DNA from 3 places in the Dyella thiooxydans genome. Region 1 is predicted to be linked to each of the others. Evidence: predicted binding sites of a transcription regulator. Region 1 holds the regulator's gene; each other region holds the start of a gene.
What was found. Region 1 encodes HrcA, which represses chaperone genes, less so after heat shock. Its sites were predicted from a motif close to TTNGCACTCNNNNNNNNNGAGTGCNAA; they were not measured.
Positions count from the first base shown of each region.

Region 1 (9,613 bases):
ACGGCGAGTTCGCCGTATTCAAGCGCTGCGACAACTCCTTCCATGGGCACCTGCCGTACGAGGGGGAGCGTCGCGTCATCCAGATCGCATGGCTTACCAGCGAAGAGGAAAAGATGCGCAAGACCAAGCGCGGCAAGTTCTCGCGCTCGTTCAAGAAGATCTTCGGCCGACTGGACACCCGCTTTGGCGCCGGCCGCGCCCGCGACGCCGCGCACCGCGACTGACCCCGGTCGGAGCGGTTCGCGCATCGGGTGCGCGAACGCGGCGTCAGCCGCCGCTTCGCTCGGCGAGCATCGCATCCAGGTCGTAGCTGCCCGGTGGCTTCCCGGCGAGCCAGTGTGCGGCCTCGATCGCCCCTCGCGCGAAGATGCCACGGTCGGTGGCGCGGTGCGCAAGCTCCAATCGCTCGCCCTGCCCGATCAGCATGGCGGTGTGCTCGCCGACGATGTCGCCACCGCGAATCACGGCAAAGCCGATCTCGCCCGGCTCGCGGGGTCCCGTACGACCTTCTCGCGAAAACACGGCCCGTTCGCCGAGCGCGACGCCCCGCCCGGCAGCAGCGGCCTCGCCCAACAGCAGAGCAGTGCCGGAGGGAGCATCCTCCTTGCGGTTGTGGTGGGCCTCGAGGATCTCCAGGTCCCACTCGGCAAGCGCGGCAGCAGCCTGCCGCAGCAGTCGCGAGAGCACCGCCACGCCGAGACTGAAATTCGCCGAGCGCAGCAGCGCCAGGCGCCCGGCCGCTTTCGCCAGTCCCGCCTCGAGTGCATCACCCACGCCGGTCGTGCCGACCACCAATGCCGCACCGCTGTCCAGACAGTATTGGAGGGCCGCCTGCAGACCCTCGGGGCCGCTGAAATCGATCACCACGTCGGGAGTGGACACGCTGGCCCAATCATGCGTGAAGCGAAGCTGGCTGCCGGGCGCAACCGGCGCGCCCATTTCCTGGGCGTCAGCTGCCGTGATTGCCGCAACGAGGTCGAACCGGCGATCCCGTCGCAGCAGGTCGACGAGCACGCGCCCCATGCGTCCGGTGGCCCCATTGACCGCGACACGAACAACCTCACCCATGATCCGCTCCATCAGACGAAACCCTCAGGATATCCATCATGCCCGACCGGGCACGACCGGCAGCTCAGGAGGTAACCCGCGACCAGAACTGCTTGACCCCGTCGACCCAGGTCTTGGCACGCGGCATGTGCTTTCCGGCATCGCCCGCGGCGAAGCTGGCCTCCAATTGCTCAAGCAGTTCACGCTGCTCCTTGGTCAACCGCACCGGGGTCTCGACCACCACCCGGCAGATCAGATCGCCGTGCCGGCCGCTGCGTACCGACTTCACGCCGCGGCCGCGCAGGCGGAACTGCTGGCCGGTCTGCGTCTCCGGCGGGATGGTGACCGGCACCTCGCCCTCCAGCGTGGGTACGGCCAGTTCCGCACCGAGCGCGGCCTGGGAGAAGCGGATCGGCACCTCGCAGTGAAGATCGTTGCCGTCGCGCTGGAAGATCGCGTGCTCGCGTACGCGCACTTCCACGTAGAGGTCGCCGGATTCGGCACCGGCCGGCCCCGCCTCGCCCTGCCCGGCCAGGCGGATTCGGTCGCCGGTATCCACGCCAGCCGGAATGCGCACGGACAGCTTGCGGGTCTCTTCCAGCCGCCCCTCACCATGGCAGTGCCGGCAGGGCTTTTCGATCGCCTGGCCGCTGCCGCCGCAGTGCGGGCATGCCTGCTGGATCGAGAAGATGCCGTTCTGCATGCGTACGCGACCATGGCCGTGACAGGTCTTGCAGGTGACCGTCTTGCCGTCGGCCGAGCCCGAACCATTGCAGTGGTGGCAGTTCACCTGGGTGGGAATCTCGATGGTGCGCTCGATGCCGAACACCGCCTCCTCGAGATCCAGCTCCATGATGTAGCGCAGGTCGGCGCCGCGGCGGGCACGCCCACGGCCACCGCCGAAGATGTCGCCAAAGATATCGCCGAAGATGTCGCCCATGTCGCCGAAGCCGGCGCCACCACCACGGCCGCCCATGCCGCCTTCGAACGCCGCGTGACCGTGCTGGTCGTACATCGCGCGCTTCTGCGCGTCGGCCAGTACCTCGTAGGCCTCCTTGGCCTCCTTGAACTTCTCCTGCGCCCCGGGATCGTCGGGATTGCGGTCCGGGTGGTACTTCATGGCCAGGCGGCGGAAGGACTTCTTCAGCTCCACCTCGGTGACGCTGCGCTCCACGCCCAGCACTTCGTAGTAGTCACGCTTGCTCATTCATCACACCCGAAACTCGATCACTTCCCCAACGCCGGGCAGGCTGCCGGCGCCCTTCCAAGCAAACAGCCCGCGCCGGCTTTCGGCGCGGCGCGGGCTGGTTTTCCGTCGATGTCGTCGACGGACGTCGCTTACTTGTTGTCGCCGTCCTTGACCTCGGTGAACTCGGCGTCGACCACGTCGTCCGGCTGCGCCGAGCCGCCGCCCGGCGCCGACTGGGCACCCGCGTCGCCGCCCGACTGGGCGGCGGCATACAGCGCCTGGGCGACCTGCTCGAGCTTCTCGACCTTCGCCTCGATCGCCGCCTTGTCGTCACCGTCCTTGACCTTCTCCAGATCGGACAGCGCACCCTCGATGGTCGACAGCTGCTCGGCCGGCACCTTGCCGCCATGCTCCTTCAGCGCACTGCGCGTGGCATGCACCAGCTGGTCGGCCTTGTTGCGGGCGGCGACGAGCTCGTGGAACTTCTTGTCCTCTTCCTTGTTCGCCTCGGCGTCGGCAACCATGCGCGCGATCTCTTCCTCGGACAGGCCCGAGCCGGCCTTGATCTCGATGCGCTGCTCCTTGCCGGTCTTCTTGTCCTTGGCCGACACGTGCAGGATGCCGTTGGCGTCGATGTCGAAGGTCACCTCGATCTGCGGCATGCCGCGCGGCGCCGGCTCGATGCCCTGCAGGTCGAACTTGCCCAGCGACTTGTTCGCGCTGGCGCGCTCGCGCTCGCCCTGCAGCACGTGCACGGTGACCGCTGTCTGGTTGTCGTCGGCGGTTGAGAACACCTGCGAGGCCTTGGTCGGCACCGTGGTGTTCTTCTCGATCAACTTGGTCATCACGCCGCCCATGGTCTCGATGCCCAGCGACAGCGGGGTCACGTCCAGCAGCAGCACGTCCTTGACCGAACCGCCCAGCACGCCGCCCTGGATCGCCGCGCCGACGGCAACGGCCTCGTCCGGGTTGACGTCCTTGCGCGGCTCCTTGCCGAAGAAGTCCTTCACCGACTCCTGCACCTTGGGCATGCGGGTCTGGCCACCGACGAGGATCACCTCGTTGATGTCGGACACGCGCAGACCGGCGTCGTTGAGCGCGGTGCGGCACGGCTCGATGGTGCGCTTGACCAGGTCCTCGACCAGCGCTTCCAGCTTGGCGCGGGTCAGCTTGATGTTCAGGTGCTTCGGACCGGAGGCATCGGCCGTCACGTACGGCAGGTTGACCTCGGTCTGGTGGCTGGAGGACAGCTCGATCTTGGCGCGCTCGGCCGCATCCTTCAGGCGTTGCAGGGCCAGCGGATCCTTGCGCAGGTCGATGCCCTGGTCCTTCTGGAATTCCTCGACCAGATAGTCGATGACGCGCATGTCGAAGTCTTCGCCACCGAGGAAGGTGTCGCCGTTGGTGGCCAGCACCTCGAACTGCTTCTCGCCGTCGACTTCGGCGATCTCGATGATCGACACGTCGAAGGTGCCGCCGCCCAGGTCGTACACCGCGATCTTGCGGTCGCCGCCCTTCTTGTCCAGGCCGTAGGCCAGCGCGGCCGCGGTCGGCTCGTTGATGATGCGCTTGACGTCGAGGCCGGCGATCTTGCCGGCGTCCTTGGTCGCCTGGCGCTGACTGTCGTTGAAGTAGGCCGGGACCGTGATCACCGCCTCGGTGATGGTCTCGCCGAGATAGTCCTCGGCGGTCTTCTTCATCTTCATCAGCACCTTGGCGGAGATCTCCTGCGGCGCCATCTTCTTGCCGTCGGAGGTCTGCACCCAGGCGTCACCGTTGTCGTGCGCCACGATGCCGTAGGGGACGATGTCCAGGTCCTTCTGCACCTCGGCATCGGTGAACTTGCGGCCGATCAGGCGCTTCACCGCGTAGAAGGTGTTCTTCGGGTTGGTCACGCTCTGGCGCTTGGCCGAGGCACCGACCAGCACTTCGCCATCCTTGTTGAAGGCGACGATGGATGGCGTGGTGCGATCGCCTTCCGAATTCTCGATGACCTTGACCGAGGTGCCGTCCATGACGGCCACGCACGAGTTGGTCGTGCCCAGGTCGATGCCGATGATCTTGCCCATGTGTCTGCTCCGAAATTTTCTTGCGACCCCCGCGGCCGCGAACTGGTTTTCAGAATGGGGCCCGGACCTGGCGATTCAATGCCGATCGGGCCGCCCGATAGGTGTCTGGCTTGACGCAGGTCAATCGGCCAGCGTCAGGCGATGGCTCAATCCTGCGCGACGGCGACCAGCGCCGGCCGCAGCAGGCGGTCGTTCAACACGTAGCCCTTCTGCAGCACGCTCACCACCGTGCCCGGAGCCTTGTCCGGCGCGGCGACCATGCTGACCGCGTGATGGCGCTCCGGATCCAGCGGCTGCCCGACCGGGTCGACCTGCGCCATGCCGTTGGCTTCAGCCACCTTGAGCAAGGCCTTCAGTGTCAGGCTGATCCCTTCGCGGATCGCCGCCACGTCGCCCCCCTCCACGGCCAGGCCGCGTTCCAGGCTGTCGTAGACCGGCAGCAGGTCGTTGAGCAGCTTTTCGTTGGCGAAGCGACGCGCCTGCTCCAGGTCACGCTGCAGGCGGCGGCGCTGGTTCTCCAGGTCCGCCCGCTCGCGAAGCACGCTCTCGCGAAGCTCGGCGTTGCTGGCCTCCAGCTCGACGATGCGTGCCTGCAGCGCCGCCAGATCGTCGGCCTGGTCAGCCGTTTCCCGGCCCTGCTCCGGCGCCTGCGGATCGTTGTTTTGCATAATCCCACTCCAGCAGAAAACCCGGGCCGGCAAGGCTTGCCGACCCTCGAAACATGCGGGGAACCCCGCCTCCCGGGGCGTTTATGAGGTCGGCGCGGCCCGATTCAAGGCGTCGCTCAGCAGCCCGGCGGTCGCCTGCACCACCGGGATCACCCGCTCGTAGGCCATGCGCGTCGGCCCGATCACCCCCACCGCCCCCATCACCCGACCGTGGGCACCGTAGGTGGCGGTGACGACACTGCACCCATCCAGTGCGGTGAAGCCCGATTCCTCGCCGATGAACAAGCGCACGCCCGGCGCCCGGGCGCACATTTCCATGAGCTGCAGCAGCTCGTTCTTCTTCTGGAACGCCTCGAACAGCTCGCGCAAACGGTCCAGGTCGGCAAGCTCGGCATAGTTCATCAGATTGGTCTGGCCACTTACCAGCACGTCCTCGCCCTCGCCTGCGGGGGCGAACGAAGCGGCAGCGAGCTCGACCGAACTGGCCAGCAGCCGGTTGAGCTCGCTGCCGGCCTCGCGGATCTCGCGCAGCAGGTGGGCCCTGATGTCGTCCAGCCGCAGCCCGGCGAAATGAGCGTTGAGGTAGTTGGCCGCCTGCTCCAGCTCGCGATTGTCCAGCGGCTTGGCCAGGCGGACGATGCGGTTCTGCACCTGGTTGTCGGCGAACACCAGTACGACCAGCACCTGGGCGTCAGGTAGTGCCACGAAATCGATGTGGCGCAGCGGGAAGTCCCCTTGCTTGGGCACGGTGACCACGCCGGCGAAATGGGTCATCGCCGAGAGCAGCGAAGACACGTTGCCCAGCAAATCCCGCGTGGTGGCCGGTTGCGGCGGTAGCTCGCGCCTGAGCCGCGCCATGTCGTCCCGATGCAGTGGCTGGAGCTCGATCAGGCTGTCGACGAACAGACGCAAACCGCGCGGCGTGGGAATGCGCCCGGCCGAGGTGTGCGGCGAGGCGACCAGACCGGCTTCCTCCAGGTCCGCCATGATGTTGCGGATGGTCGCCGGACTGACGTCCAGGCCGGACGAGCGCGACAGCGTGCGCGAGCCGACCGGCTCGCCGTCGGACAGATACTGCGCGATCAACGACCGCAGCAAGCTGCGGGCGCGGGCGTCGAGTTCGTGGCCATGGTGCTGTCGCATGCGCTGTGGCAATCCTTGAGACGGGGAACAAATAAGGTGTGGCGAGCGGCTTTGCAAGCCGGAGCGTGTCCGGCGGCGGGGGGCCTCGCCCGTGTCGCCTGCCATCCCTACAATCCAGTCTCTTCCATCGAACCGTTTTCCATGCTCACTTCGCTCTACGTCCGACACTTCGCCGTCGTTGAAGAAGCCGAGATCGTCTTCGGCCCGGGGCTTACCGTGGTCAGCGGCGAAACCGGCGCCGGCAAATCGCTGATGGTCGATGCCCTGATGCTGTTGGCCGGTGCCCGCGCCGACAGCGGCATGGTGCGCGCCGGCGCGGACCGTGCGGAGCTGGCCGCGGAGTTCGACCTGACCGGACTTCCGGAGGCTCGGGCCTGGCTGGAGCGCGAGGAACTGGATGACGAAGGGCATTGCCAGCTGCGCCGGGTAATCCGCACCGAGGGCAGTTCGCGCGCATGGATCAACGGCCGCCCCGCCAATGCCAGCCAGCTCGGTGAGCTGGCCGCGCTGCTGGTGGAGATCCACGGCCAGCACGAGCACCAGGCGCTACTCTCTCGGGGGCACCAGCTCGCCCTCCTGGACGCTTACGCCGGGAACGAGGCTACCCTTGGCGAGGTTCGCTCGCTGGCCGCCGAATGGCGTGAGGTCGGCACCCGCATCCGCAAGCTCAGCGGCGGCGATGACCGCGACCGCCAGCTCGAGCTGCTTCGCCACGAAGTCGCCGAACTGGAGCAGTGGGCGCTGCCGCCGGAGGAACTGGCCGAGCTGGAGGCGTCGCACAAGCGTCTGTCCAATGCCGGCCGGCTGGCCGAGGGCGCGGCCGGGGTGGTCGACATGATCGACGGCGACAGCGAGTTCGCGCTGTGTCGCGTGCTGGGCCGCACGCAGGCCGAGCTGGCCCGGCTGGCGGCGATCGACGACCGGCTGCAGCCACTGCTGGAACTGGTCGAAAATGCCACGATCCAGCTCGGCGAGGCCGCCGACGACCTGGGGCGCTACGCGCAGGACGTCGATCTCGACCCCGAGCGCTTCACCCAGGTCGACACCCACCTGGCCCGGCTGCACGAACTGGGCCGTCGGCACCGTCTACCCGCGACCGACCTCCACGACAAGCTCGTCGCCCTGCGTGCCGAGCTGATGGAACTGGAGGGTGCGGGCGAAGCACTGGACGCGCTCGAAGCTCGCCGCGACAAACTGCAGCAGAAATACGCGAAAGCCGCCGACGTCCTCGGCGCCTCCCGCCGCGACGCGGCCACCCGCCTGGCGGCGGAGGTCGGTGTGCTGATGGGCGAGCTCGGCATGGCCGGCGGCACGCTGGCGATCGAACTGGAGCCGGCCGGTGGCGCGGATCCCGACCCACAGGGCCGCGAACGCTGCGAGTTGCTGGTCAGCGCCAACCCCGGACAACCGCCCCGGCCGCTACGCAAGGTGGCTTCCGGCGGCGAACTGGCGCGCATCAGCCTGGCGATCGAGGTGGCCACGCTGGGCAAGGACACCGTCGGCACGATGGTGTTCGACGAGGTGGACACGGGCATCGGTGGCGCCGTGGCCGAAGTGGTCGGCCAGAAACTGCGCTCGCTCGGCACCCTGCGCCAGGTTCTGTGCGTGACCCACCTGCCGCAGGTAGCGGCGCAGGGCCACGCCCATCTCCAAGTGAGCAAGCGCAGCGACGGCGAGACCACCGCCACCCTGATCAAGACGCTGGATGGGGCCGGTCGCCAGGCCGAGCTGGCGCGGATGCTTGGCGGCCTGGAGATCACCGCCGCGACCCGCGCTCACGCCAAGCAGATGCTGGAGCGGGCGCAGGCCGACTGAGGCTCAGGTTGCCGGACCGTCAAGCAGGCCTCGTTCGCTGGCCATCCGGTAGAGATCCAGCTCCGAGCCGGCACCGAGCTTGCCCATCAGACTGGCCCGATGGATGTAGACCGTCTTCTGGCCGATACCCAGTTCGGCCGCCACCTGCTTGGGCGCGCGACCGGCTGCCAGCAGCAGAAAGACTTCCCGCTCGCGGGCGGTCAGACGCTGGATCGGGTCGAGTGCCTCGCTCGGCCGCTCAGCCCGTCGCTGGCGCAGGTCCGAGCTCAGGTAGCACTCCCCATCCATGACCGCCCGGAGTCCGGCAACGAGCTCTTCCGGAGCAACCCCCTTGGTCACGAAACCGCTCGCACCACGACGCAGAGCTTCCGAAACGTAAGGCTCGCCATCGTGCATGCTGAGCACCACGATCCGGCTGCCGGGAGACACGCTGAGCAGGTGTTCGATCAGCGGCAGCCCGCTGCCGTCGGGCAACGACAGGTCGAGCGCCACGAGGTCGGGCGAAGTCCGGTTGATGGCATCCACCGCGTCATCGGCGCAGCGGCACTCGGCCACGACCTCCAGGTCGGGCTCCATCTCGATCAGTCGCTTGAACCCCTCACGCACGATGGCGTGGTCGTCCACCAGAACAATGCTGTACATGCCCCTCTCCACCCTGCCGCACCCTCTCGACCGCACCAAGCATCGCACATGTAACATGCCCCGATGCGGACCCTTACGACCCGGCTCCTGGCCTCCGGCCCGTTCCTCGGCGTGTGCTACCTGGCGGCCTGGCTGCTGTTGTGGCCGACCGAACAGCCCTACTGGATGCTCCCCTTCGGCCTGCGCTTCGGCGCCCTGCTGCTGACGCCGACGCGCCAGTGGCCGTGGTTGCTCGGCATGGAGCTGGGGGCCAGCGTTTTCCTGGACGTTCATCGCGACGAGGTGATGGGCTTGCTGGGCTTCCTTATCGGAGACGTACCGGACCCCCTGATCGTGGCCACCGGCCTGTGGCTGCTGCGCAAGGCCAACCTCCATCCGAGCCTGCGGGTGCCGGAAGACGTGACCCGCCTGCTGCTGTCTGCGGTGCTCGTGGTCACAGCGACCACCGCGGTGGATGCCGCGCTGCTCGCCCTGATGCACCAGACCGCCCCGTCCAGCCCGATGATCGAGGCCCTGGGCCTGGATCTGCTGAGCAACTACCTGGGTGTCCTGCTGGTGGTTCCGCTGATGATCATGCTGGTTCGTGCCCGACCCAGCCGGCGCATGCTCGCCAACCTGATCATGGACGGCCTGCTGGTCATGCTGCCATCGATGGCCATCCTGCTGATGCTTTCCGAGCACGCGGCGCCACAGCCACAGTTCGCCCGCGTGCTGTCGCTTGCCCCGGTGATGTTCTTCGCCTTCCGCCACGGCTGGCGCGGCGCCAGCCTGGCCATGATCACCACCAGCATGGGCATGAGCCTGGTGGACTTCGTGGTGGGGCAACCGGTCCCCAGTGCCTCGGGCTATCTGTTTCTTGCCGTGGCGGGAACCGGTGCACTGATGCTCGGCTCCGCTACCGATGCCCTGCGCCGGAGCAGCGAGCGGGTGGCCGAACAGAATGTCTATCTCGCCGCCGTGAACCGACGGCTCGATCAGCTTGCCCGCCAGCTGCGCGACGCCGCCCGCGGTAACCTGCAGGCCGAGGAGAGCCAGCGGCG
Region 1 covers NZ_CP014841.1:1,193,099-1,202,711, forward strand. The annotation lists gene ATSB10_RS05525 (2OG-Fe(II) oxygenase) at 1-224, shown strand, start outside; gene dapB (4-hydroxy-tetrahydrodipicolinate reductase) at 268-1,080, opposite strand; gene dnaJ (molecular chaperone DnaJ) at 1,133-2,254, opposite strand; gene dnaK (molecular chaperone DnaK) at 2,386-4,305, opposite strand; gene grpE (nucleotide exchange factor GrpE) at 4,452-4,973, opposite strand; gene hrcA (heat-inducible transcriptional repressor HrcA) at 5,055-6,116, opposite strand; gene recN (DNA repair protein RecN) at 6,258-7,931, shown strand; gene ATSB10_RS05560 (response regulator transcription factor) at 7,935-8,573, opposite strand; gene ATSB10_RS05565 (MASE1 domain-containing sensor histidine kinase) at 8,637-9,613, shown strand, end outside.

Region 2 (9,613 bases), 1.1 Mb from region 1:
TGCAGGCGTTCCGCGAGGAAATCGAGAAGCTCGAACGCGACCTGCCCGAACTGGAAAAGCTGCAGCTGTCGCTGCTCGGCGCCGACCCGTCGCGCAAGCCGCGCAAGGGCGAGAAGTAGCCGCCCGGGCGGTATGCTGCCGGCCGGATCCGCCGCCACCGACCCGCCATGCCGTTCTCCGCCATCGACCACGCCCACATGGCCCGCGCGCTCGCGCTGGCCGAGCGCGGGCTCTCCACCACCCAGCCCAATCCGCGCGTCGGCTGCGTCATCGCCCACGGTGGTGAGGTAGTGGGCGAGGGCTGGCACCAGCGCGCAGGCGGCCCGCATGCCGAGGTGTTCGCGCTGCGCGATGCGGGCGAGCGGGCACGAGGCGCCACCGCCTACGTCACGCTGGAGCCCTGCGGCCTGCACGGGCGCACGCCGCCGTGCGCGGATGCGCTGATCGCCGCCGGTATTGCCCGCGTGGTGATCGCCGCCGAGGACACCTCGCAGGCCGAGGGCGCCGGACTGGCGCGGTTGCGCGGCGCCGGCATCGTGGTGGAGACGGGGCTGATGCGCGAGCCGGCGCGTGCGCTCAATCCCGGCTTCTTCAGCCGCGTCGAGCGCAGTCGGCCGTATGTGCGGGTAAAGCTGGCGATGAGCCTGGACGGGCGCACCGCGCTGGCCAACGGCGCCTCGCAGTGGATCACCGGCGAGGCGGCCCGCGCCGACGGCCAGCGCTGGCGCGCGCGCAGTTCGGCGATCCTGGCCGGTAGCGGTACCGTGCTGGCGGACAACCCACGGCTGACCGTGCGCCTGCCCGCCGGGGAGGACTTCACGCCGCCGCTGCGCGTGCTGCTGGACCGCGATCTGCGCATCCCCGCGCGCTTCCACGTGATGGACGGCAGCGCGCCGACCCTGCTGCTGCATGACCGGGTGATTCCGTCGCCGGTGCCGGTGCCCGAGGGCGTCGAGCATGCCGGGGTGGCGGTCGACGCCAACGGGCGGCTGGCGCTGGATGAGATCCTCGCCCTGCTGGCGGCCCGCGGCGTCAACGAACTGCACGTCGAGGCCGGTCCGCGCCTGGGCGGTGCGCTTTTCACGGCGGGGCTGGCCGACGAGCTGCTGCTCTACGTCGCACCCACCTTCCTCGGCGACCGGGGTCGTCCGCTGATGGAACTGCCGCCACTGACCGAGATGACGGATCGCTGGCAGCTGGAGGTGTTCGACCAGCGCAGCATCGGTCCCGACTGGCGCCTGCGCCTGCGGAGCGTGGCATGAGCTTCGCGCCGATGGACGTGGTGCGCTGGGGCATCATCGGCTGCGGCAACGTCACCGAGGTGAAGAGCGGGCCGGCGCTGCAGCGCGCGTCCCATTCCTCGCTGGTGGCGGTGATGCGCCGCGACGGCGCCAAGGCGCGCGACTACGCGCAGCGCCACGGCGTGCCGACGTGGTACGACGACGCGCAGGCGCTGGTCGACGATCCGGCCGTCAACGCGGTCTACGTCGCCACGCCGCCCTCGACCCACAAGGCCTACGCGCTGATGGCGATCGCCGCCGGCAAGCCGGTCTACGTGGAGAAGCCGATGGCGATGGACGCGGCCGAGTGCCAGGCGATCATCGACGCGGGCCGGGCGGCTGGCGTGCCGGTGTTCGTCGCCTACTACCGCCGCGCCCTGCCGCGCTTCCGCCGCGTGCGCACGCTGCTGGAGTCCGGCGCGATCGGCGCGCCGCGCTCGGTGCATGTGTCGCTGCACCAGCCGTTGCACGCGCGCTATGCCGACCCAGCCGCATCGCACTGGCATGTGCAGCCGGCGATCTCCGGCGGTGGCCTGTTCATGGACCTGGGCTGCCACACGCTCGACCTGCTGGACTGGCTGTTCGGCCCGATCGTGACCTCGAAGGGGCTGGCCACCAACCAGCTCGGCGCCTATGCCGCCGAGGACAGCGTGGCGATGGGTTATGCCTTCGCCAGCGGCCTGGTCGGCACCGGTCTGTGGCAGTTCGGCAGCTTCCGTTACGAGGACCGCATCGAGATCACCGGCGACCGGGGGCGGCTCGCCTTCGCCACCTTCGGCGACGGGCCGATCGAGCTCGAGACCGCGCAGGGCAGCGAAAGCTTCGTCGAGGCCAACCCGCCGCACATCCAGCAGCCGCTGATCGAGACCATCGTGGCCGAACTGCGCGGCGAGGCGGGGGCCTGCCCGTCCACTCCGGAAGCGGCCCTGCGCACCGCTTGGGCGATGGATCAGGTGCTGGCCGACTGGCGCCGCGCGACCGGGCAGGCGATCGGCCGGTAGACGCGACGGGCGTCGCCCTGGCCGTCCCGCCCGGGTTCTGCGTCAGCGCTCGAAGTCGATCACGACCTTGCCGAAGTGCTGCCCGGAGGCCATGAACTCCATCGCCTCGCGCAGCTGGTCGAAGCCAAAGACGCGGTCGACCACCGGCTCCAGACGGCCCTGCTCGATCGCCGCGACCATGCGCTCGTGCTGCTCCAGCGGTGCCACCGAGAGTCCCTGGATGCGCAGCCGCTTCAGCACGGCCTGGGTGAGGCGGATGGACGCCTCGTCGCCGCCCATGAAGCCGACCACGCCGATGAAGCCGTGCATGGCGGCGGCGTCGATCGACTGCGCCAGGGTCGCCGCGCCGACGGTCTCGATCACGGCATCCACGCCCAAGCCGCCGGTCGCTTCGCGAACCAGCGGACTCCACTGCGGGTGCCGGCGGTAGTTGATCACGATGTCGGCGCCCAGTCCCTGCGCGCGTTCCAGCTTCTCGTCGCTGGACGACAGCACGATCGTCCGCGCGCCGCGCAGGCGGGCCAGCTGCAGGGCGAACAGCGACACGCCACCGGTGCCGAGGATCAGCACCGATTGCCCGCTGGTCAGCTGTGCCAGGTCCAGTGCCTGCCAGGCGGTCAGTGCGGCGATCGGCAGCGTGGCGGCCTGGCGGTGGTCGAGATTCCGCGGTGCGCGGGCGAGAGCGTAGGCGTCGAAGCAGGCCAGGTCACGCATCACGCCGTCGTCGGGGCCGCCGGGTTCGGCGCCGACCCATTCCGGGCGGATCGCGCCGGCCAGCCAGCGCGCCTTGTACAGCGTGGTGACGCGGTCGCCGGGCCGGAAACGCTGCACGTTCTCGCCGACCGCCACCACCGTGCCCGCGCCGTCGGACACAGGCACCAGCGGCAGTTCCACCCCGCGGTAGAGCTCGCCGCGGGCCACGAGCAGGTCGCGGTAGTTGAGTGCGGCGGCCTGCATCTTCACCAGCACCTGGCCGGGGCCTGGCTGTGGCTCCGGCAGCTCGGTGCGTTGCAGGTGGTCCAGCCCGAAGGCGTTCAGTCGATAGGCACGCATGGCGTTGCTCCTGAGGAGGGGAGGCGGCATGGTGGGCTGGCAGGCGCTGGGTGATAATCCGCCATCCATGCACTTCATTTGTTCGAAAAATGAATGAATCATTCGTGCTGACACCGACCCGCGTGCGCGAGCTACGCGCCTTTGCCGCGTCGGCCCGGTTGCTCAACTTCTCGAAGGCGGCGCGCGAGGTGGGATGCACGCCCTCGGTGCTCAGCCGGCGGATCGCCTCGCTCGAGGCAGCGGTGGGCGCCCGGCTGTTCCTGCGCACCACGCGGCGCGTGGCGCTGACGGCGCGCGGCGAGCAGCTGCTGGTGCACTGCGATCGGCTGGACGCCGTGCTCGGCGAGCTGGCGGAGGAACTGCAGCCGCAGCAGGGAGGGCTGCAGGGGAGGCTGCGCATCCACCTGCCGCGCAACTACGGCATCCAGCGCATCGCGGCGCTGCTCGCGCGCTTCATGGTGGCTCATCCTGCGGTGCGCATCGATGCGACCTACGACGACGCCTATGCCGACCTGGTCGCGTCCCGGGTCGATCTCGCGGTGCGGGCCGGTCGGCTGGTCGATTCGCAACTGGTCGCCCGCCGCGTCGGCACGATGCGCCGCTACCTGTGCGCGACGCCGGCCTACCTCGAGCATGCGCCGCCGCTGCGCGATCCCGCCGACCTGAAGGACCACCGCTGCCTGGCCTTCAGCGGCCTGCGTACCGGCACGCTGTGGCAGTTCACCCGGCAGCGCCAGCGGCGCTCGGTGCGGATCGATCCCGTCATGCAGAGCAACGACTCCAAGGCGATCCGCGATGCCGTGCTGGCCGGCGTGGGCATCGGCGTCCAGGGCGACTACATGGGCGATCCGCTGATCGTCTCGGGCGATCTGGTCGAAGTGCTTCCGGACTGGCAGCTGAGCCAATCGCCGATCCATCTGGTCTGGCTGCCCGGCGCCGATCGCGTGCCGGCGGTGCGGACCCTCATCGATTTCCTGGCCCGCGAGCTGGGCGGTTGCTGAGACGCGCTGTTCGCCACGACTGACGCCGCCGGGCGGGGCGCTGCGGGGCTTGGTGCTAGAATCCGCGGGCCGGTTCGCCGGCAAGACAATTCAGCGACGTCTTCAGGGCGGGGCGAAACTCCCCACCGGCGGTAGGTGCCTTCGGGCACGAGCCCGCGAGCGCTCGCGACGCCCGTCGCGAGGTCAGCAGATCCGGTCCAAGTCCGGAGCCGACGGTCACAGTCCGGATGAAAGAAGACGGCCAGTGCGGCGCCTCCTGTGGGCGACGCGCCTGCCTCATGCCTTGGGGCGTTCTCGCTTGTGCTTGAGGAGAACGTTTCGTGTTTACCGGAATCATCCAGAGCGTGGGCCGCATCGTGCGGCTGGAGCCCCGTGGCGGCGACGTGCGACTGCACGTGGATACCGCCGACCTCGACCTCGCCGACGTGCAGCTGGGCGACTCGATCGCCGTCTCCGGCGTGTGCCTCACCGCGGTGACGCTGGAAGCGCGCGGCTTCAGCGCGGACGTCTCCAACGAGACGTTGTCGCTGACCACGCTCGGTCGGCACAAGGCCGGCGATCCGGTGAACCTGGAGAAGGCGCTGCGGCTGGCCGACCGGCTCGGCGGCCACCTGGTCTCCGGTCACGTCGATGGCGTCGGCAAGGTCGTCTCGATCACCCCGGACGGCCGCTCGCAGCGCTGGACCTTCGAGGTGCCGCAGGCGCTGGCGCGCTACATCGCCGCCAAGGGCTCGGTGTGCATCGACGGCACCAGCCTGACCGTGAACGAGGTGAGCGGGGCGCGCTTCGGCGTGAACCTGATCCCGCATACGGTCGAGCACACGGCTTTCCACGCGCGCCGGGTCGGCGACGCGGTGAACATCGAGGTGGACGTGATCGCGCGCTACGTCGAGCGGCTGATCGGTGGCTCCCAGGCGTCCGGCATCGACGTCAACTTCCTCAAGCAGCACGGTTTTGCCTGAGGGCCGAGGAGCGAGGAGTGAGTGGAGAGGAGTGAGAAGTGAGAGAAAGCATGGGTGCGCTCCGGCTTTGCCCTCTCTCACTCCTCACTTCTCACTCCTCACTACTCGCTCCTCGCCCCCGCTCAATCCCCATTTCCAAGGTTCCGCCCCATGAGCTTCAACACCATCCCCGAGATCCTCGAAGACATCCGCGCCGGCCGCATGGTCGTGATCCTCGACGACGAGGACCGCGAGAACGAGGGCGACATCGTCATGGCCGCGCAGATGGTGCGGCCGGAGGACGTCAACTTCATGGTGCGCGAGGCGCGCGGCCTGCTGTGCCTCACGCTCACCGAGCAGCGCACGCGCCAGCTCGGCCTCAAGCCGATGGTCAGCGACAACACCTCGCCTTACCACACCAACTTCACCGTCTCGATCGAGGCGGCCGAGGGCGTCACCACCGGCATCTCGGCGCATGACCGCGCGCGCACCATCCAGGTGGCGGTGAAGTCCGACGCGAAGCCGCAGGACCTGTCCCAGCCCGGCCACGTGTTCCCTCTCACCGCCCAGCCGGGCGGCGTGCTCACCCGCGCCGGCCACACCGAGGCGGGCTGCGACCTGGCCGCGCTGGCCGGGCTGGAGCCGGCCTCGGTGCTGATCGAGATCCTGCACGAGGACGGCTCGATGGCGCGTCGCCCCGAGCTGGAGGTCTTCGCGCAGAAGCACGGCCTGAAGATCGGCACCATCGCCGACCTGATCCGCTACCGGCTGGAAACCGAGAAGACCGTCGAGCGCGTGCACGAGGAGGACGTCGACACCGAGTTCGGCGCGTTCCGGCTGATCGCCTACCGCGACGCGATCCGCCGCGGCCTGCACTTCGCCCTGGTCAAGGGCACGGTGGACGACGGTGCCCCGGTGCTCTCGCGCGTGCACGTACGCAACACCTTGTCCGACGTGCTGCATCTGACCCGCGACGACCTCGGCCTCACGGTCACCGCCGCGCTGCGCCGGATCGGTGACGAGGGTCGCGGCGTGCTGCTGGTGCTGTCCGGCGAGGACACCCCAGAGGCGCTGCTGGCGCGACTCAAGGGCCAGCCGGCCACGATCAGCGCCGAGGACGCGCAGCACAACCAGTGGCGACAGCTCGGGCTGGGCGCGCAGATCATGGCGGACCTTGGCGTGCACCGGCTGAGGGTGATCGGCACGCCGCGCAAGCTGGTCGGCCTGGGCGGCTTCGGGCTGGAAGTGGTCGAGTACGTGTGAGCGAGAAGTGAGTGGAGAGGAGTGAGGAGTGAGGAGTGAGAGAAGGCAGACTCGCGACGTCGTCCGACACCACACGGTGGACCGCTGCCGGCCCTCTCCCTGACACTCCGCATGCCCATGCTCCACTCTCACTTCTCACTCCTCTTCCCTCACTCCTAGCCTCAAAGCCATGCCCCGCATCCGCCTGATCGCCCCCTCCGGCTACGCCGCCGACCCCGCCGCGATGACCCGCGGCGTGGCGCGCCTGCGCGCGGCCGGCTACGCGGTGGAGAACGAGGCGGTGCTGGGGCGGGCGATGCTGCGCTTCGCCGGCAGCGATGCCGAGCGCGTGGCGGACCTCAACGCGCTGGCCGATGCGGACACCTTGCCGGACATCGCCCTGGTCACCCGTGGCGGCTACGGCGCGGCGCGACTGCTTGAGCACCTCCATTACGACGCACTGCGCGAGCGGCTGGGCGGCAGCGCGCTGGCGATGGTCGGGCACAGCGACTTCACCGCAATCCAGCTGGCGCTGCATGCGCGCTGCGGGCTGGCCACGTTTTCCGGCCCGCTGCTGGCCGACCTGGGCGCCGAACGGGAGGACGCCGCCACCCTGGCGCAGTTTCGCCGCGTGCTGTCCGCGCCGTCGGCCGAGGTGACCTGGGCCTGCACGGGCGATGCTCTGATGGAGGTCGAGGGCACGCTGTGGGGCGGCAACCTGGCCGTGCTGTGCAGCCTGCTCGGCACGCCGTATTTCCCGCGGATCGACGACGGCATCCTGTTCATCGAGGACGTCGGCGAGCCGCCGTTCCGGATCGAGCGGCTGCTCTACCAGCTGTACCTGTCCGGCGTGCTCGGCCGCCAGCGGGCGCTGCTGCTGGGGCGCTTCAGCGATTGCCGGCCGGGTCCGCGCGACAACGGCTACACCCTGGACGCCGCGTTCGACCAGCTGCGTGCCGTGGCCGGCATTCCGGTGATCGACGGCCTGCCGCACGGCCACGGCACCGGCCAGCTGACCCTGCCGTTCGGTGCGCCGGCACGCCTGCGGGTTGACGGCCCGGCCGCCCGGCTGGGCTTTACCGGCTATCCCCATCACGGCTGAGCCACCCCGCTGCGAGCGGGGGGCGCTGCAAACCCGTAAAATGCGCGGTCTGCCCCGGGCCGCGCGCCCACCGAGGACGACTGCATGAAAACCATCGAAGGCAACTTCGCCACGCCCAAGGGCCGCTTCGCCATCGTCGCGGGCCGCTTCAACGGCTTCGTGGTGGAGCCGCTGGTGGCCGGCGCGCGCGACGCGCTGGTGCGCCATTGCGTGAAGGACGACAACATCGAGCTGATCCGCGTGCCCGGCGCCTGGGAAATCCCGTTCGCTGCGCAGAAGGCCGCCGCCTCCGGCAAGTACGCCGCGGTGATCGCGCTGGGCGCGGTGATCCGTGGGGCCACCCCGCACTTCGACTACGTCGCCGGCGAATGCGCCAAGGGCCTGGCCAAGGCGGGCATGGATACCGGCGTGCCGGTCGCCTTCGGCGTGCTGACCACCGACTCCATCGAGCAGGCCATCGAGCGCTCCGGCACCAAGGCGGGCAACAAGGGCGCCGACGCGGCGCTGGCCGCGCTGGAGATGGTCAACCTGTACGGGCAGCTGTGATGGCCGCGCAGGGTTCGGGCATCGACGCCAGCGCGCGCTCGCGTGCGCGCCGGCGTGCCCTGCAGGCGCTGTACGCCTGGCAGATCTCGGGCAGCCACATGAACGCGGTGATCGAGCAGTTCCGTCACGAGCAGGACATGGAGGTGGCCGACCTCGAGTACTTCGAGGATCTGCTGCACGGCGTGGAGGCCAACGTCGAGCAGCTCGACGCCAGCCTGCGCCCGCACCTGGACCGCGAGGTGGCGCAGGTCGATCCGATCGAGCGCGCTGCGCTGCGCCTGGCCGCCTACGAGCTGGCGCATCGCCCGGACGTGCCGTACCGCGTGGTGATCAACGAGGCGATCGAGGTCACCAAGCGTTTCGGCGCCGATCACGGCCACAGCTACGTCAACGGCGTGCTGGACAAGCTGGCCGCGCAGCTGCGCGCGGTGGAGAAGCGCGGCTGATGCGTGGCGTGCTCGTGCTCGGCTCGGCTCCGTCGGCGCCGCTGCTCGAGACGCCGCGCCTGCGACTGCGCCAGCACCGGATCGACGATCTGGAGGCGCTCCACGCGATCTGGTCCGATCCGGCCGTCTACCGCTGCATCGGCGGCAAGCCGGCGACCCGGCAGGACGTCTGGTTCCGCCTGCTGCGTTACGGCGGCATGTGGCCGATGCTCGGCTACGGCTACTGGGCGATCGAGGACAAGGCGACCGGATGGTTCATCGGGGACCTCGGCTACGCCGACTTCCAGCGCGACATCGAGCCGGCGCTGGACGGCATGCCCGAACTCGGCTGGGTGATGGCACCGGCCTTCCACGGTCGCGGTTATGCCAGCGAGGCGCTGGCGGCGGTCACCGCGTGGGGCGATGCGCACTTCGGTCCGCATCGTGACGTCTGCATCATTTCGCCGGACAACCCCGCCTCGATCCGCGTGGCGGAAAAGGGCGGCTTCCGGCACTGGTACGACACCATGTTCAACGACGCGCCGATCGGCGTGTTCGCGCGCGACGTGCCGGCCCCGGGCGCGCGCTGATGGAATTCCGCCTGATCGACCGCCTGCAGGCGCTGACCGCGCAGGCGCGCGACGACGTGCGGCTGGGGATCGGCGATGACGCCGCGCTGCTGGCCGTGCCGGCCGGACAGGAGCTGGCGGTGGCGATCGACACCCTGGTCGAAGGGGTGCATTTCCCGCGCGGCACGGCGCCGGCTGATATCGGCTGGAAGGCGCTGGCGGTCAACCTCTCCGATCTGGCCGCGATGGGCGCCACACCGGCCTGGGCGCTGCTCGCCCTGACCCTGCCGGCCCAGCCCGCCGACGCGCAGCAGGACCTGGTCGACGGGCTCGCCGAGGGCTTCTCGCAGCTCGCACGCATGCATCGCGTGGCGCTGGTCGGGGGCGATACCACGCGTGGGCCGTTCGCGTTGTCGGTGGCGGTGCACGGCTTCGTGCCGCCGGGGCAGGCGT
Region 2 covers NZ_CP014841.1:2,318,687-2,328,299, reverse strand. The annotation lists gene nrdR (transcriptional regulator NrdR) at 1-119, shown strand, start outside; gene ribD (bifunctional diaminohydroxyphosphoribosylaminopyrimidine deaminase/5-amino-6-(5-phosphoribosylamino)uracil reductase RibD) at 168-1,262, shown strand; gene ATSB10_RS10680 (Gfo/Idh/MocA family protein) at 1,259-2,281, shown strand; gene ATSB10_RS10675 (zinc-dependent alcohol dehydrogenase family protein) at 2,324-3,334, opposite strand; gene ATSB10_RS10670 (LysR family transcriptional regulator) at 3,439-4,335, shown strand; FMN riboswitch at 4,430-4,578, shown strand; gene ATSB10_RS10665 (riboflavin synthase) at 4,656-5,297, shown strand; gene ribBA (bifunctional 3,4-dihydroxy-2-butanone-4-phosphate synthase/GTP cyclohydrolase II) at 5,448-6,539, shown strand; gene ATSB10_RS10655 (LD-carboxypeptidase) at 6,709-7,620, shown strand; gene ribH (6,7-dimethyl-8-ribityllumazine synthase) at 7,705-8,166, shown strand; gene nusB (transcription antitermination factor NusB) at 8,166-8,612, shown strand; gene ATSB10_RS10640 (GNAT family N-acetyltransferase) at 8,612-9,181, shown strand; gene thiL (thiamine-phosphate kinase) at 9,181-9,613, shown strand, end outside.
Region 2: ATSB10_RS10655 (LD-carboxypeptidase) is a predicted target of HrcA. The motif match lies at 6,672-6,698, and genes of this name have one in related genera.

Region 3 (9,613 bases), 1.5 Mb from region 1:
GCCTGCTGACCCAGCCGGCCGCGGCGGACCGCAAGGATTCCGACCCGCGCGCGCTGGTGATCGCGCCGACCCGCGAGCTGGCGATCCAGATCGACAAGGACGCCCGCTCGATCGGCAAGCACACCGGCCTGCGCACCGCGCTGATCTACGGCGGCGTCGACTACGACAAGCAGCGCCAGCAGCTGAAGGACGGCTGCGACATCATCATCGCCACCCCCGGCCGCCTGCTCGACTACTACAAGCAGAACGTGTTCGGCCTGGGCAGCGTTGAGGTGATGGTGATCGACGAGGCCGACCGCATGTTCGACCTCGGCTTCATCAAGGACGTGCGCTACATCTTCCGCCGCCTGCCGTCGCGCGAGCAGCGCCAGGTGCTGCTGTTCTCCGCCACGCTGAGCCACCGCGTGCTGGAGCTGGCCTACGAGCACATGCACGAGGCCGAGAAGCTGGTGGTGGAGACCGACAACGTCACCGCCGACCGCGTGCGCCAGGTCGTCTACTTCCCGGCCAAGGAAGAGAAGATGCCGCTGCTGCTCAACCTGCTTGAGCGCACGCAGGCCGAGCGCAGCATCGTGTTCGTCAACACCAAGGCCGCGGCCGAGCGCATCACCGACCGGCTCAAGCGCCAGGGCTACCGCGTCGGCGCGCTGTCCGGTGACGTGCCGCAGCTGAAGCGCCAGAAGCTGCTGCAGAGGTTCCAGGACAGCCAGCTTGACATCTTGGTGTGCACCGACGTGGCCGCCCGTGGCCTGCACATCCCGGCGGTCAGCCATGTGTTCAACTACGACCTGCCGCAGGACGCCGAGGACTACGTGCACCGCATCGGGCGTACGGCGCGCCTGGGTGCCGAAGGCGACGCGATCAGCTTCGCCTGCGACCTGTACGCGATGAGCCTGCCGGACATCGAGACCTACATCGGCCAGAAGATCCCGGTGGCCACGGTGGAGCCGGAGCTGCTGGTGATGCCCAAGCCGAAGGAAGTCGACGCCCAGTTCGCCGCCGATGCCGCGGCCGACAGCGCTGCGTTCGGCGATCGGGTGGAGTCGCGAGACGGTGACAAGCGGTCTTCGCAGAACGGCCGTGGTGGCCGTCGCGAGGGTGGTCGCGGCGAGAGCCGCGGGCCGCGTCCGCCGCGGCAGGCACGGCCGGCAGTCGAGGCGCCGGTCGCGGACGAAGTGCAGGCCCCGGCCGATGCCCAGCCGGCCACCGCTCCGGACGGCACGCCGACCGATGCCAACGGTGCGCCGCGCAAGCGTCGGCGCCGGCGCGGAGGCCGCAACCGGCGTCGCGATGGCGAGGCAGCGGGAGCCGAAGCCGTGCCGGCCGCGGCGACTTCGAAGCCGGGCGCCGGCGGTCATGCCGAGCGCGGCAACCGTCGTCCGCCGCGCGAGCGGCACGGCAACGAATCCACGCCCCGCCCGTCGCGCCAGGTGGCGCTGCAGTCGGGAGTGGCAAGCGAGACGCCGTCGCAGAAGAAGCCCGGCTTTTTCCGGCGCCTGACCCGGTTGTTCACTGGCCGCTGAGCGCAGGATGCAGGAGGGCCACTCCGGTTGTCCGGGGTGGCCCAACTTGCGTTGCGCATCCCGTATCCTTGCTGCTTGGTGGGACGGCAACGTCGGGGAATGCGGTGATCCGCTTTGACCAGGTAAGCAAGCGTTACGAAAGCGGCCACGAGGCCATATCGCAGTTGTCATTCGAGGTGGGCGACGGCGAGATGGCCTTCGTTACCGGGCACTCCGGTGCCGGCAAGAGCACTCTGCTCAAGCTGCTGGCACTGATCGAGCGTCCGTCCCACGGGCAGATCCATCTCGATGGCCAGAACCTGGGCAAGGTCGGCCGCGGGGGGATCCCGAAGCTGCGCCGACGCATCGGCATGGTGTTCCAGGATCACCGGCTGCTGATGGATCGCACCGTTTTCGACAACGTCGAGCTGCCGCTGGTGATCGGTGGGCTGGCACCGGCCGAACGCGCCAAGCGCGTGCGTGCCTCGCTGGAAAAGGTCGGCTTGCTGGCCTACGAGCGCCAGTTGCCCGACACGCTCTCCACTGGCGAGCAACAGCGCGTGGGCATTGCCCGGGCCATCGTGGCGCGCCCTGCGCTGCTGATTGCCGACGAGCCGACCGGTAACCTCGATCCGCAACTGGCAGTGGAGATCATGGGGCTGTTCGCCGAATTCCAGCAGGTCGGCACGACCGTGCTGGTGGCCAGCCATGACCTGCCGCTGATCAAGCGGATGAAAAAGCGGGTAGTCGTGCTCGACCACGGTCGTCTGGTGGCTGACGTGCCTGCGCAGGAGGTGCTGTGAGCGGTCGTCCCGACGTCGCGGCCGAGGCCGCCGTACGCGATGCGCGCAGCCGACGCAGCGAAGCCCGCCGCGTCGGAGGCTGGGCCGAGCACCATCGCTGGAGCGCTTCGGCGAGCCTGCGCCGATTGCTCGGTCGTCCTTTCGGCACCCTGATGACAGTCACCGTGATCGGCCTGGCGCTGGCTCTGCCACTGGCCTTCTATCTCCTGCTCGGCAACGTGCAGCGGATGGGCGATGCGATGGGGCAACGGCAGGCGGTCAGCGTGTTCCTCAAGCCCGGGCAGGGCGAGTCGGTTGCGCAACTGCTGGCCAAGGATATCGGCGAACGGGCGGATGTCGCCGGGGTGGTGGTCAAGACCCCGCAGCAGGGGATGGACGAACTGGCCGCGATGCAGGGCTTCAGCGGCGCACTGCATGCGCTGGACGACAACCCACTGCCTTACGTCCTCGAGGTCATGCCCAAGGACGCGCTGGACGCCGGCGCGGTGCAGGATCTGGTCACCGCCCTGCGCGAACAGCGCGGTGTCGACATGGTGCAGGACAGCGGAAGCTGGCGTCAGAGGCTGGATGCCCTGCTGGGGTTGGGCAACCGCATCGTCGCCGTGCTCGCCCTGCTGCTCTCGCTGGCGGCCGTGCTGGTGGTGGGCAATACGGTGCGTGTGGATATCGCCGGGCGCGTCGATGAAATCGGCGTGCTGATGCTGGTTGGCGCCAGCCGGCCGTTCGTGCGGCGGCCTTACCTGTATGCGGGGATCTGGTATGGCTTGTTCGGCGGCGTCGTCGCATCGCTGGTGGCAGTGGCCATCGAGCTCTCGCTGGTGGCGCCCGTCGAGCGATTGAGCGCGGCCTATGCCGGCAAGCTCTCGATCGGCGGACTTCCGCTGTGGCTGCTGCTGGCCACGCCGGTCGCCGCAGCGCTGCTCGGCTGGGTCGGCGCGCGGTTGGTCAGCGCCTGGCAGCTGCGGAGGGTCGCCTGATGGTCGGGCGTCGCACTGCGGTGATGGCGGTCGCAGCCGGCCGGATCGTCGATGAGGCAGGATCGGTGGCTGCGACAACGGCGACGGGGGCGGAAAAGATCGTGAGTGGGAAGCTGTGGACGACGACCCGGTGGCGCGGAGTGTCCGCATGAATACCAGCATCAGCAGCCGCAGCATCGGCGAGGCGCCTCGCGTGCTCGTCGTCGACGGCTCCAAAGTGGTTCGCCAGCTGATCACCCGGGTTCTGGCCGCCGAGCTGCCGGCCGCCGAAGTGGTCGGATGTGCCACGGGTGAGGAAGCCCAGCGCGAACTGCAGTCCGGCGCCTTCGATTTCATCACCGTCGCCCTGCGCCTGCCCGACATGGATGGCCTGGAACTGGCGCGCTACGTGCGCGAGTCGGCACCGCAGGCCTACGTTCCGATCGTGGTGGTTTCCGGCGATGTCGACGACCGGTTGCATCGCCGGGCGCTCGGTGAACACGTGACCGACTATTTCGACAAGTCGCTGGGTTTTCCCGCCCTGGGAGCCTTCATCCGCGGCTATGTCAGTCCGGAGGCCTCGGCCACGGGTACCGTGCTTTACGTGGAAGACAGCCGTGTCGTGGCCCTGGCGACCCGCCGCATGATGGAGCGCTGCGGGCTGACCGTGCGCCACGTGGTCAGCGTGGAGGATGCAATCGCGCTGCTCGAGGCCGACCGGGAATTGGGCTGGGTCGGGGCGGACGTCGTGCTTACCGATGTCAGTCTCAAGGGCAAGCTCACGGGCGGCGATCTGCTCGAGCACATCCGCACCGAGTTCGGCTACGGCAAGGGGCGCCTGCCCGTGCTGGTGATGACCGGTGACGAGAATCCCGCCAACCAGGCCGCCCTGCTCAAGGCGGGCGCCAACGATCTGGTCGAGAAGCCGGTCGAGGAAAGCCTGCTGATCACGAAACTGCTGTTCCAGCTGCGCGTAGCCCAGCACATGCGCTCGCTGAACGATCCTTCGACATGAGCGGTGACCGCGTGCGCCTGGAGCCGGGTTGGAAAGCCCGTATCGGCGACTATCTGGAGCGGCCCGAGATGCAGGCGCTGGCGGCGTTCCTGAGGGAGGAAAAGCGCGCCGGGAAGGTGATCTATCCCCCGGGGCCGGAGATCTTCGCGGCGTTTGACCACACCCCGTTCGACACGGTGCGGGTGGTGATCCTTGGCCAGGATCCGTATCACGGCCCCGGGCAGGCCCACGGCCTGTGCTTCTCGGTGCGTCCCGGAGTGCGGATCCCGCCGTCGCTGGACAACATCTTCAAGGAGATCGGTCGCGACCTCGGGCTGCCGCGGCCGGATCATGGCTGCCTGACCCCGTGGGCCGATCGCGGGGTGCTGCTGCTCAATGCGGTCCTTACGGTCGAGCGCGGCGTGGCCGGTTCGCATCAGGGCAAGGGTTGGGAAGGTTTCACCGACGCCGCGATCGATGCCCTCAACCGGGAGCGCGACGGGCTGGTGTTCATGCTCTGGGGCAGCTACGCCCAGCGCAAGGGGCGGCTGATCGATACCCGGCGCCATCGCGTGCTGACCGCGGTACACCCCTCCCCGCTGTCCGCGCATCGCGGATTCATCGGCTGCGGGCACTTTTCCGCCGCCAACGCCTGGCTGGACGAGCACGGCCTGGCTCCGATCGACTGGTCGCTGCCGCCGAGGGCGCAGCTGGAGGCGGCGAGCCCGGCTTCACGGGCGGCGAACGCGCACCGTGCAGAATGAGGGGTTCACACGGCCGCTGGACAACGCGCTCAATTTTCTGTACTATTTGGTACATTAAGTCGACGCGGTGATCGGTTCGCCGCGCCGGAACTTTGCGGTGGCTTTAGCACTCCAATGATGCGAGTGCTAAGCTGCCCCTCATCAGGAGGTTCCGTCCATGTCCCAAGCTTTGGTCACCGCCAACATCCCGGTTCCCAGCGTCGTCGGCAGCCTGGATGCCTACATCTCGGCGGTGCACCGCATCCCGGTGCTCAGCCAGGAAGAGGAGCAGGCGCTTTCGCGTCGCTACCTCGAGGAAAACGACCTGTCGTCCGCCCGCAAGCTGGTGATGTCGCACCTGCGTTTCGTCGTGCACGTGGCCCGCGGCTACAGTGGCTACGGCCTGCAGCTGGGTGATCTGATCCAGGAAGGCAACATCGGCCTGATGAAGGCGGTGAAGCGTTTCGATCCGGACCAGGGCGTGCGCCTGGTCAGCTTCGCCGTGCACTGGATCCGTGCCGAGATGCACGAATTCATCCTGAAGAACTGGCGCATCGTGAAGGTCGCCACCACCAAGGCGCAGCGCAAACTGTTCTTCAACCTGCGCAAGAGCAAGAAGCGCCTGGGCTGGATGAACGCCGAGGAAGTGCGGACGGTGGCGAAGGATCTCGGCGTGCCCGAGGCCACGGTGCGCGAAATGGAGTCGCGCCTGTCCGGTCGCGACGTGGGCTTCGAGGCCCCGGTCGATGCCGACGAGGACGCCAAGCCGGCGCCGGCTGCGTTCCTGGTCGACGACGGTGCCGATCCCTACGACACGGTCTCCGATGCAGACCAGTCCGACAACGAACTCGAGACGCTCTCCGCGGCACTGGAGAAGCTGGACGACCGTTCGCGCGACATCATCCAGCGCCGCTGGCTGAATGATGAAAAGGCCACGCTGCAGGATCTGGCTGACGAGTACGGTGTATCGGCCGAGCGCATCCGCCAGGTCGAGGCAAATGCGATGAAGAAGATGCGTGGGCTGTTCGCCGCCGCAGCCTGACCGGTTTCGGCTCAGCCACGATGGAAAGAAAAACGGCCCCTCGGGGCCGTTTTTCGTTGGACGCCCGGGGCGCGTCTTCAGAGCTTGGCGGTAAGCAGCTTTTCCAGCTTGAGCTGATCGGCGGCGAACTTGCGGATGCCGTCAGCCAGCTTGTCCGTGGCCATGGGGTCCTCGTTGTGGCCCCAACGGAAAGCCGGTTCGCTGAGGGGATCGGGCGGCGTTGCCTTTTGCCCGTCGTCCTCGAGTGCGCGCGGCAGGGGATCGTGGCAGGAGTCGAGCTTCTCCAGCAGCTCCGGGCTGATGGTGAGCCGGTCGCAGCCGGCCAGCGCGCGGATCTGCCCGGTGTTGCGGAAGCTGGCGCCCATCACCACCGTCTCGAAACCGTGGCGCTTGTACCAGTCGTAGATGCGCCGCACCGACTTCACGCCGGGGTCTTCGTGCGGCTCGAAGTCGTTCGCGTCGGTGTTGGCGACGTACCAGTCGTAGATACGGCCGACGAACGGCGAGATCAGGAACACCCCGGCCTCGGCGCAGGCCACCGCCTGTTCGAACGAGAACAGCAGGGTCAGGTTGCACTGGATGCCGCGGCGCTCCAGTTGCTCGGCGGCGCGGATGCCGGCCCAGGTGGATGCGACCTTGATCAGGATCCGGTCGCGCTTCACCCCGGCATCTTCGTACAGGCCGATCAGCCGCTCGGCCTTGGCGATGGTTGCGTCGGTATCGAAGGACAGGCGTGCGTCCACCTCGGTGGAAACGCGGCCCGGCACCAGATCCAGGATCTTGCGCCCTACCGCGACGGCGAGGTGGTCGCCGGCATCGGCAATCTGCTGCTCGCGGTCGTTTCCGCGCCCCTTGGCGAACGCCACGGCTTCGTCGAGCAGGGAAGCGTAGGCCAGGATGCTGGCGGCCTTGAGCAGCAGCGAGGGATTGGTCGTGGCGTCGACCGGCTTGTAGCGGGCGATGGCCTCGATGTCACCGGTGTCGGCAACCACGGTGGTGTACTGGCGAAGTTGTTCGAGCTGCGATGCCATGGGGCCTCCTTCAGGTGGACCTGAAATTATAAGGCCCGCTGGTCGTTCTGCCGTGAGGGCAAGGTTCAGTAGAGGTCGATGGGGTCGACGTCCAGCGACCAGCGTACCCGCCGCGATGACGGCAGGGCGCCGAGCTGGAGCCGCCACGGCCGTGCGACCGAATGCAGCCGGGCACGACTGGAGGATTCCAGCAGCAATTGGCCGCGATGCCGGCCAGCACGCAACGGCATCGGCGCCGGCATCGGCCCGGCCAGTTGGACTTCCGGATCGTTCGGCAGCGCCGCGGCCGCAGCGGCCAGGAAGGTGTCCACGTCGGCGCGATGGTGCGCGTCGGCGCGGAGCAGGATCTGATGGCTGCAAGGAGGCAGTTGCACCGCCTCGCGCTCGGCCAGCAGGGTTTCCGCCGCCGTTCCGTAGCCCGAGGCGAGCAGGGTGCGCAGCAACGGATGCTCGGGATGATGGGTCTGCAGCAGCACGCGACCGGTGCGATCGGCCCGCCCCGCCCGCCCGGCGACCTGCACGAGCAGTTGGGCGAGCCGTTCGCCGGCCCGGAAATCCACGCTGTGCAACCCTTCGTCGATGCTGACGATGGCGACCAGCGTCAGCCGGGGAAGGTCGTGCCCCTTGGCCAGCATCTGCGTACCGACCAGGATCGCCGGGCCGTCCTGCCGCAGCTCGTCCAGCAGATGCTCGAAGGCATCGCGGCGGCGGGTGGTCTCCCGGTCGATGCGCCTGACCGGCACCTCGGGGAACAGCGCGCCGAGCGCCTCCTCCAGTCGCTCGGTGCCGTGGCCCTGAGGCCAGAGCGCACCGGCGCCACAGGCGGGGCAGTGCGACGGCACTGGCGCGTGCCGGTCGCAATGGTGACATCGCAACTGCCGTTGCCCGGCATGCAGTGTCATCGGGCGTTCGCAGCGCGGGCAGTCGGCGTGCCAGCCACAGGCGTGACAGAGGAGGACCGGTGCATAGCCGCGACGATTGCGGAATACCAGCACTTGCTCGCCCCGTGCCACCGTCTCGCTCACCGCAGCGAGCAACGCGGGCGACAGCCCATGGTCCAGATACTGCGCGCGCACGTCGACGATCTGCACCTGCGGCGTGGGCCGCGCGGCGCCAGGTCGGGTACGAAGACGCAGCGTCCGGAAGCGCCCGCTGGCGGCGTTGGCCAGCGTCTCCAGCGAGGGCGTGGCGCTGCCCAGCACGATCGGCACGCCTAGCTCTCGGGCACGGACCAATGCCAGGTCACGCGCATGGTAACGGAAGCCTTCCTGCTGCTTGTAGGAGGCGTCATGTTCCTCGTCGACCAGGATCAGGCCGGCGCGCGGCAGCGGAGCGAACACCGCCGAACGGGTGCCCAGCACCACCTTGGCCTCGCCGCTGCGCGCGCGCAGCCACGCCCGCGCCCGATCGCCCTCGGCCAGGTTCGAGTGCAGCACCTCGACCGGCACGCCCAGGCGCTCGCGCAGCCGGCGCAGGGTCTGCGGCGCCAGGCCGATCTCCGGCACCAGCAGCAGGCTCTGCCGGCCTTCGGCGAGTGCCTGTTCGATCAATGCCAGGTACACCTCGGTCTTGCCGCTGCCGGTGACGCCATCGAGGAGGAACGGCTGGAAACGTCCGAAGGCCTCACCGACGGCAGTCACCGCATCGCGCTGCTCCGCGCTCAGCGGCAGGGATGTTGGCGGTTGTCGTCGGGGTGGTGCAGCTGGCGGGGGGCAGCGCTCGACCAGGTGGGCGGCGGCCAGCCGACGTGCCGCGGTCCGCCACGCAGGCAGCGAGGCGGTCAGCTCGTCCGCGTGGCGCGGCCCTTTGATCAGCAGGCCTAGCAGGTCCCTGCTGCCGCCTCGCCGGCGGCCGGCGGCGTGCTCCTGTTGCCCGGCCGGCGTGAGCTGCCAGTATTCCTCGGCGATCTCCGGCAGCGGCCGCGGCTCGCGCAGCGCCAGTGGCAACGCCTGGGCGAACGCTTCCCCCGGTGCACCCAGCCAGTAATCGGCGGCCCAGGCCAGCGTGCGCAGCAGCTCGCCGTCCAGCAGCGGCTCGTCATCCAGCACTTGCAGCACCGGCTTTAGCCGGGAGTCATCCCGTTCCGATGTCACGGCCGCGTCGACCACGATACCCACCTGGCGCCCCCGCCCGAACGGCACCAGCACGCGCTGGCCAGCCATGACCCGGCCGTCGGCCGGTGGCAGATAGTCGAAAAGGGTCGGGAGCGGGACGGGCAGGGCGACGCGGACGGCGGTGGACATGGCTACCTCGGGGTGCGCCAGTGTAGCCGGCCCGGGGGCCGGACCCCGCTCAGGCCGCATCGCCGGCGGAAGCGATCATGGGTCCGTTCGTTGCCGGCGATTGTTTCGCCCGACTCTAGGAAGGCGGGATAAGTGCCCCCTCTCCGTACATTTTTCCGCTTATCCACAGCTGCTGTGGATAACTTTGTGGATGGAGCGGGGAAGGGGGCGCCTGAGGCCCGTCACGGCGGACTTCACGACACACTGCGCAAGATTTGGCCATCAGAAAAACATGATGTTTTTCAATTGCTTGTGTTGCC
Region 3 covers NZ_CP014841.1:2,697,148-2,706,760, reverse strand. The annotation lists gene ATSB10_RS12335 (DEAD/DEAH box helicase) at 1-1,523, shown strand, start outside; gene ftsE (cell division ATP-binding protein FtsE) at 1,628-2,305, shown strand; gene ftsX (permease-like cell division protein FtsX) at 2,302-3,282, shown strand; gene ATSB10_RS12320 (response regulator) at 3,431-4,276, shown strand; gene ung (uracil-DNA glycosylase) at 4,273-5,019, shown strand; gene rpoH (RNA polymerase sigma factor RpoH) at 5,177-6,040, shown strand; gene tal (transaldolase) at 6,118-7,071, opposite strand; gene ATSB10_RS12300 (primosomal protein N') at 7,137-9,314, opposite strand.
Region 3: rpoH (RNA polymerase sigma factor RpoH) is a predicted target of HrcA. The motif match lies at 5,123-5,149, and genes of this name have one in related genera.